Regions from separate parts of the Alteromonas sp. NFXS44 genome, predicted to be linked through region 1. Evidence: predicted binding sites of a transcription regulator. Region 1 holds the regulator's gene; the other holds the start of a gene.
What was found. Region 1 encodes NrdR, which represses ribonucleotide reductase genes. Its sites were predicted from a motif close to AAACACNANATNTNGTGTTT; they were not measured.
Positions count from the first base shown of each region.

Region 2: the regulator NrdR is predicted to act here: its motif matches at 2,133-2,152, upstream of nrdA (class 1a ribonucleoside-diphosphate reductase subunit alpha).

Region 1 is NZ_JAGDEA010000011.1:27,226-31,412, reverse strand. It holds gene glyA (serine hydroxymethyltransferase) at 141-1,397, shown strand; gene nrdR (transcriptional regulator NrdR) at 1,500-1,949, shown strand; gene ribD (bifunctional diaminohydroxyphosphoribosylaminopyrimidine deaminase/5-amino-6-(5-phosphoribosylamino)uracil reductase RibD) at 1,958-3,079, shown strand; gene J3369_RS13865 (riboflavin synthase) at 3,101-3,766, shown strand; gene ribBA (bifunctional 3,4-dihydroxy-2-butanone-4-phosphate synthase/GTP cyclohydrolase II) at 3,785-4,187, shown strand, end outside.
Region 2 is NZ_JAGDEA010000008.1:23,020-27,206, forward strand. It holds gene gyrA (DNA topoisomerase (ATP-hydrolyzing) subunit A) at 1-936, opposite strand, end outside; gene ubiG (bifunctional 2-polyprenyl-6-hydroxyphenol methylase/3-demethylubiquinol 3-O-methyltransferase UbiG) at 1,227-1,934, shown strand; gene nrdA (class 1a ribonucleoside-diphosphate reductase subunit alpha) at 2,356-4,187, shown strand, end outside.

The DNA.
Region 1 (4,187 bases):
AGCGACAGGGCAGTGTTAAGAAATGCTGCCGCTGCGGATATAAACGAAACGGGCATAAAGCAGTATACATGCGGCTTAAAATGACTAAAATATGCCCCTCATTTTTTAGCTGTCCATAAAACGCAGAGTAAGGAGCCTTCATGTTACCTCGCGATATGACTATTGCGGATTACGATCCGGAACTGGCAGATGCCATGGCCAAAGAAGCTGAGCGTCAGGAGCATCACATTGAGCTCATCGCATCAGAAAACTATTGCAGTCCACGTGTCATGGAGGCGCAAGGCTCTCAGTTAACGAATAAGTACGCAGAAGGTTATCCCGGTAAGCGTTACTATGGTGGTTGTGAGCATGTAGACGTGGTAGAGCAACTGGCGATTGACCGTGCTAAGCAACTGTTTGGTGCTGAGTACGCCAACGTTCAGCCCCACGCAGGCTCTCAGGCCAACGCTGCTGCGTTTATGGCTCTAATTAATGCCGGTGATACTGTTCTGGGTATGAGTCTGTCTGAAGGCGGTCACTTAACTCACGGTTCTCACGTAAACTTCTCAGGTAAAACCTACAATGCGGTACAGTATGGTCTGAATGAAGAAACTGGCGAAATCGATTACGAGCAGGTTGAAGCACTGGCCTTAGAGCACAAGCCTAAGATGATTATCGGTGGTTTCTCTGCCTATTCAAAAGTGGTTGACTGGGCCCGTTTCCGTGAAATCGCAGACAAAGTAGGTGCGTACCTGCTGGTCGACATGGCACACGTTGCCGGTCTGATTGCTGCCGGTGTTTATCCGAGCCCGCTGCCTCACGCACACGTAGTGACTACCACGACTCACAAAACCCTTGCGGGTCCACGTAGTGGTCTGATCCTGTCTGCCTGTGGCGACGAAGACATCTACAAGAAGCTGAACAGCTCTGTATTCCCGGGCAACCAGGGTGGTCCTCTGTGTCACGTTATTGCAGCTAAAGCGGTAGCGTTCAAAGAAGCCCTTCAGCCTGAATTTAAAGAATATCAGCAGCAAGTTGTGAAAAACGCAAAAGCCATGGTTGAAGTGGTGCTGGAGCGTGGTTACGACGTAGTGTCAGGCGGTACTGAAAACCACCTGTTCCTGCTGGATCTGATTAAGAAAGATATCACAGGTAAAGATGCTGATGCCGCGCTTGGCCGTGCGAATATCACAGTAAATAAAAACTCTGTACCTAAAGATCCACGTTCACCGTTCGTGACCAGTGGTCTGCGTATCGGTAGTCCGGCGATTACCCGTCGAGGCTTTAAAGAAGAGCAGGCGAAACAGGTTGCGACCTGGATCTGCGACATTCTGGACAACATGGGTGATGAAAGTGTTGTTGAGCGTGTTAAAGGTGAAGTTGTTGAACTGTGTAAAGCGTTCCCGGTTTACGGGTAAGCCGCTTTATCAGTATGAAATTCCCCGCTCTTAGTCAGTAAGAGTTGATGCCGTCAGAGCAGCCTGTGCTGCCTGGCGGCTTTGTTGTTAAAAGGACCTGCTATGTTTTGCCCGTTTTGTTCGGCACAGGAAACCAAAGTTATCGATTCCCGTCTGGTGGCAGAAGGGCATCAGGTACGTCGCCGTCGCGAATGTGTTATCTGTCACGAGCGCTTTACTACCTTTGAAAGTGCTGAATTAGTGATGCCGAGAGTCATTAAACGGGATGGTTCGAGAGAGCCTTTCAATGAAGATAAGCTGCGCGCCGGCTTGCAGCGGGCACTGGAAAAGCGCCCTGTGAGCACGGAGAAAGTGGAAGAAGTGATTTTGTCGCTGAAGTCTGCATTGCGTGCTACCGGTGAGCGGGAAGTTTCCAGTGAATTCCTCGGTAATCTGATTATGGATGCACTGAAGGTGCTGGACAAAGTCGCTTATGTGCGGTTTGCGTCAGTGTACCGCTCATTTGAAGATATTCGTGAGTTTGGTGAGGAAATTGCCCGTTTAGGAGACTGATAACCGCCATGAAAACCACGTCAGCTGTTTCCATTTCTCAGGACTACGCCTGGATGGCGAAAGCCATCAGACTGGCTACACAGGGTCAGTTCACCACATCTCCGAATCCCCGTGTCGGTTGTATTATTCTCGACAGTGACGGCGACTTAGCCGGACAGGGCTTTCATATTCAGGCCGGCACACCCCATGCGGAAGTGCATGCGCTTCGTGAAGCGGGCGATAAGGCCCGTGGCGGTACGGCTTATGTCACACTCGAGCCCTGCAGTCATTTCGGACGAACACCTCCCTGTGCCGATGCGTTAGTGGAGGCTGGTGTCAGCCGGGTGGTTATCGCCATGACTGACCCGAACCCTCAGGTGAGCGGCCGTGGCATAAAAAAACTTCAGGATGCCGGCATTGATGTGGTGTCTGATATTCTGGCGGCCGAATCGGCAGCATTGAACCCCGGTTTTATCAAACGCATGGTATCAGGCAAACCGCGGGTAACCGTGAAACTGGGTATCAGTCTTGATGGCAAAATCGCGTTGTCTAACGGCGTCAGCCAGTGGATCACCAGTGCTGAATCCCGTCGTGATGTGCAACTACACCGTGCTGCCAGTTGTGCCATTCTAACCGGCAGCGGCGCTGCACTGGCCGACAATCCGTCTTTGCTGGTCAGGGAAAATGAAGCCAACTTTTCTGATTATCCTGTTTCGCCGGTAAGGCAGCCGCTCAGGGTCGTGATAGACAGCCACAACCGGTTGCCGGACGATCTGCAGTTATTCACAGACGGACACAAAACCCTGCGGGTAACCGGTCAGCCAGTTGCACCGCAAACCAGTGTCCCTGCAATGGCCGTCTCCATGCGTGGCAATTATATAGACCTCTCTCAGCTCATGGAGAAGCTGGGGGAAAGACAAATTAATGATGTGTGGGTGGAAGCCGGTCCTGGTCTTGCCGGTGCTTTGTTTACTGCCGGTGAAGTTGACCGGCTTGTGGTGTATCAGGCGCCCAAACTGTTAGGTGATAAAGCACAAAGCATGCTCACGCTGGATGAGTTTGTGTCGCTGGATGAAACGCCGGTACTGTCACTCACGGACGTACGGCAAACCGGCCCTGATATCCGCTTGTCATACGATATAATTAAGTAACGCTTTTGTAGAGGGTATACGATGTTTACCGGAATTATTCAGGCCCTGGGGACGATTCAGTCTCTTAATCACCGGGGCGAAGACATCAAGCTGACTGTGTCGTCAGAAAAGCTGGATATGTCTGATGTGGCCCTTGGCGACAGTATTGCCACAAACGGCGTCTGTCTCACAGTAACCGACTTCGGTACAGATTATTATTGTGCTGACGTGTCAGCCGAAACCATCCGTTACACCGGTTTTGCCAATTATAAGCCCGGCAGTACCGTGAATCTGGAAAAAGCCATGCGCCCTACAGATCGTTTTGGTGGTCATATTGTATCCGGCCATGTGGACGGCGTTGGTGAAGTCAAAAAGATTGTTAAACACAGTACTTACATTGAAATCTGGATTTCTGCCCCCACTGAGTTAGCAAAGTATGTTGCCCATAAAGGCAGTATCACGGTGGACGGCGTCAGCCTGACTGTGAATGAGGTGGATGGCAATGAGTTTATGTTGTGGATCATCCCTCACACCCTGCAGGAAACGGTGATCGGCACGTATAAAGCTGGCAGCCGTGTCAATCTGGAAGTAGACGTGGTTGCCCGCTATCTGGAACGCCTGATGATGGGTGACAAGGCAGCGGAAAAGACCACCAAAAAAGACATTAGTATGGCCTTCCTGGCCGAAAATGGTTTTCTTAGAAAATAACCCTACATAAGTGAAATTATGGCACTCAACACCACAGCTGAAATAATTGAAGATATCCGTCAGGGTAAAATGGTTATCCTGATGGATGATGAAGATCGCGAGAATGAAGGCGATATCATCATGGCCGCTGAGCATGTGACGCCGGAAGCGATTAACTTTATGGTTACTCATGCCCGCGGACTGGTATGCCTGCCCATGACGCAGGAACGCTGTGAGCGTTTGAATTTACCGCTGATGGTAGATAAAAATGGCGCACAATTTCATACCGCCTTTACCGTTTCCATTGAAGCAGCCCGTGGCGTAACCACCGGTATTTCTGCTGCAGACCGCGCGACCACAATTCTGGCCGCGGTAGGTAAAGATGCTAAAGCAACTGACATTGTGCAGCCGGGCCACATTTTTCCGTTAATCGCTAAAGAAG
Region 2 (4,187 bases), on a different contig from region 1:
CGCCGACTCGTTGCGTTTTACTTCAACAACAATGCGCATACCGTCTTTGTCAGACTCATCGCGCAGGGCAGAAATACCTTCGATACGTTTTTCTTTTACCAGTTCAGCGATCTTTTCAATCAGGCGGGCTTTGTTTACCTGATAAGGGATCTCATTAACAACGATGGTTTCTTTACCATTACTGTCAGTTTCGATTTCCGCTTTGGCACGCATATAGATTTTGCCACGACCGGTACGGTAAGCATCATCAATACCTTTACGTCCACTGATCATCGCCGCAGTAGGGAAATCCGGACCCGGAATATACTGCATCAGCTCTTCAATGGTAACGGCAGGATTCTCTATCATTGCGATACAGCCGTTAACCACCTCAGTGAGGTTGTGGGGCGGAATGTTTGTTGCCATACCAACGGCAATACCGGAAGAGCCGTTTACCAGCAGGTTCGGCACCTTGGTAGGTAAAACCTCAGGGATTTGCTCTGTACCGTCATAGTTAGGTACGAAATCTACGGTTTCTTTATCAAGATCCGCCAGTAACTCATGGGCAATTTTAGCCATACGTACTTCGGTATAACGCATGGCCGCGGCAGAGTCGCCGTCTACAGAACCGAAGTTACCCTGCCCGTCTACCAACATGTAACGTAAAGAGAATGGCTGTGCCATACGTACAATTGTGTCGTATACCGCACTGTCACCATGAGGGTGATATTTACCGATAACATCACCCACCACACGGGCGGATTTCTTATACGGTTTATTGAAGTCGTTTTTGAGTTCGTTCATCGCGAAGAGTACGCGGCGGTGAACCGGCTTGAGGCCGTCCCTTACGTCAGGCAATGCTCGCCCGACAATAACGCTCATCGCATAATCAAGGTAGGAGTTTTTAAGCTCTTCCTCGATATTTATGGGGAGAATTTCTTTAGCGTTATCAGTCATAAACTGCTATGTCCCTTGATTCAAGTTCAAGCGTATCCAATGTCACGCACTTTAAAATGCAGCTAAGAACAGCGCTTTCTTATTATGGGTTTTACAAGTAATCATTGAGTGTATCACCGGATGACAGATTTATGTAGCGCTTAATACCTGCAAATGGGGCTGTTATTACCAACCGATTACTTTTCACACAATTAATCCACTTTAATACACAAATCGTCCCTTTTACTGCTTTGATCATGTATCGTATTTATCAAAATCAATCTCCTCTATCTGATAATACGAGCACCAGTATGTCGAATGTCGATGAACAAGAAATTGCCAAATTCAGTGAACTGGCCTCCCGTTGGTGGGATACCGAAAGTGAATTCAAACCCCTGCACTTAATCAACCCGTTAAGACTTGATTTTGTGCAGCAGCACTGTGATGGTCTGTTTGAAAAGAAAGTGCTGGATATTGGTTGTGGAGGCGGCATTCTTGCAGAATCCATGGCTAAACTGGGTGCTGATGTTACCGGTATTGATTTGGCGTCTGCTTCTTTAGAGGTTGCTAAACTTCATGGTCTGGAATCCGATGTAAAAGTTGATTATCAGTGTGTTTCTGCAGAAGACTTTGCAGAACAAAGACCCGGAGAGTTCGATGTGGTGACGTGTATGGAAATGCTCGAGCACGTTCCTGATCCGGCATCGATCATCACTGCCTGCGCCAGGCTGGTTAAGCCCGGTGGCCATGTATTTCTGTCTACTTTAAACAGAAATGTGAAATCCTGGCTGATGGGCATCGTTGGTGCCGAATATATCCTCAAACTGGTACCAAAAGGCACGCATCAGCATGCCCGTTTCATTAAGCCTTCAGAATTAATGGCAATGACCGATAAGGTTGATCTGTTTGCCAGAAACACCACAGGTCTGCATATGGATCCGCTAAGCCGCCAGTTCTACTTATCGGACAAAAACATCGATGTGAACTACATCGTCCATACGCAAAAAAGCCTGCAGTAAACACTATATATAGTATTTAAGAATAAATATTACGCTATATGTCGTATTTGTAACCAACCCGCTTTGAGCGATTAAAACTTTTTAACCGGCGATCAAAAAAAGTAAAAAATGGTTGCATCTGTCTGATTTGGCTTAGTCATGCCGCTCATAGGTGAGTTACCACTAACCTTTTTCAGGGACCGTTTTGATCGCTGGATAAACCACCAGATATTGGGTTGCAAAACCACGCAAACCTCACTATCTTGTGTCTTGTCCGACGGGTGTTTTAGAACAATAAAGTAGTACAAAAACACGGGATCCCGCCAGGCAGTAAGGGATCTCTGCTGGATCAAGCTTTCAAGGCTTAGCAAATTCAATTTTATAAAGATGAAAAGGGTGCCAACCCTTGCTTCATGCGCTAACAAACTAACGGCCAGTACAAATGAACAACAACTTGTATGTCACTAAACGCAATGGCGAAAAAGAAGTCATTGAGTTAGATAAGATCCATAAAGTGATCACGTGGGCAGCAGAAGGGTTAAATAACGTTTCTGTTTCTCAGGTAGAAATCAAAGCTCAGATCCAATTTTACGATGGTATCAAGACCGGCGAAATCCACGAGACATTGATCAAGTCTGCAGCCGATCTTATTTCAACAGATGCGCCTGATTATCAGTATCTTGCAGCCCGTCTGGCTATCTTCCACCTGCGTAAAAAAGCATATGGTCAGTTTGAGCCGCCTAAATTGTTTGATCATGTTAAAAAGATGGTTGAACAGGGTAAGTATGACGAGCACCTGTTGTCTGACTACACGCAAGCTGAATTTGAGGCGATGGATGATTTCATCGATCACTGGCGTGATATGACTTTCAGTTATGCTGCTGTTAAGCAGCTTGAAGGTAAGTATCTGGTACAAAACCGTGTTACCGGCGACATCTATGAAAGTGCCCAGTTCCTGTATGTTCTGGTAGCCTCCTGCCTGTTCGCTGACTACCCGAAGGAAACCCGTCTTGATTATGTCCGCCGTTTTTACGATGCAACATCGACATTCAAGATTTCTCTGCCTACACCGATTATGTCCGGTGTGCGCACCCCTACCCGTCAGTTCAGCTCATGCGTACTGATTGAAACCGGTGATAGTCTGGATTCTATCAACGCCACCGCCAGCGCCATCGTAAAATACGTGAGTCAGCGTGCCGGTATTGGTGTAAACGCTGGTCGCATTCGTGCACTGGGTAGTCCAATCCGTGGTGGTGAAGCTTTCCACACAGGTTGTATTCCTTTCTACAAGTACTTCCAGACTGCGGTAAAAAGCTGCTCTCAAGGCGGTGTTCGTGGTGGTGCAGCGACGTTGTTCTACCCGCTGTGGCACATGGAAGTTGAATCACTGCTGGTACTGAAAAATAACCGTGGTGTTGAAGAAAACCGTGTACGTCATCTCGACTACGGCGTGCAATTCAACAAGCTGATGTATCAGCGTATGATGAAAGACGGCTACATCACACTGTTCAGCCCGTCTGATGTACCCGGTCTGTACGATGCTTTCTTTGCCGATCAGAACAAGTTCGAAGAACTGTATGTGAAATACGAACAGGATGACTCCATTCGTAAGAAGCAAATTAAAGCTATGGAACTGTTCAGTCTGTTTATGCAGGAACGTGCTTCAACCGGCCGCATCTACCTGCAAAACGTTGACCACTGTAATACTCACAGCCCGTTTGACCCGGCTGTTGCCCCTGTCCGTCAAAGCAACCTGTGTCTTGAAATCGCGCTGCCGACCAAGCCGCTGGAGCACGTAAACGACGAAAATGGCGAAATTGCACTGTGTACGCTGTCAGCGTTCAACTTAGGTGCGATTAAATCTCTGGATGAATTCGAAGAATTATCCGACCTTGCTGTGCGTGCACTGGACAGCCTGCTCGACTATCAGGATTACCCGGTTCCGGCGGCATACCATGCCACTATGAATCGTCGTACGCTGGGTATAGGTGTTATCAACTTCGCTTATTATCTTGCGAAGAATGGCGTGAAGTATTCTGACTTCAGCGCAAATCCGCTTATTCACCGTACGTTCGAAGCGATGCAGTACCATTTATTGAAAGCGTCTGTGAATCTGGCAAAAGAGAAAGGTGCGTGTCCTAAATTTAATGAGACCACCTACTCTAAAGGTATTCTGCCTATCGATACCTACAAAAAAGATTTGGACGCCATTTGTAACGAACCCTTACACATGGACTGGGAAGGCCTGCGCGCTGAAATGATGGAGCACGGACT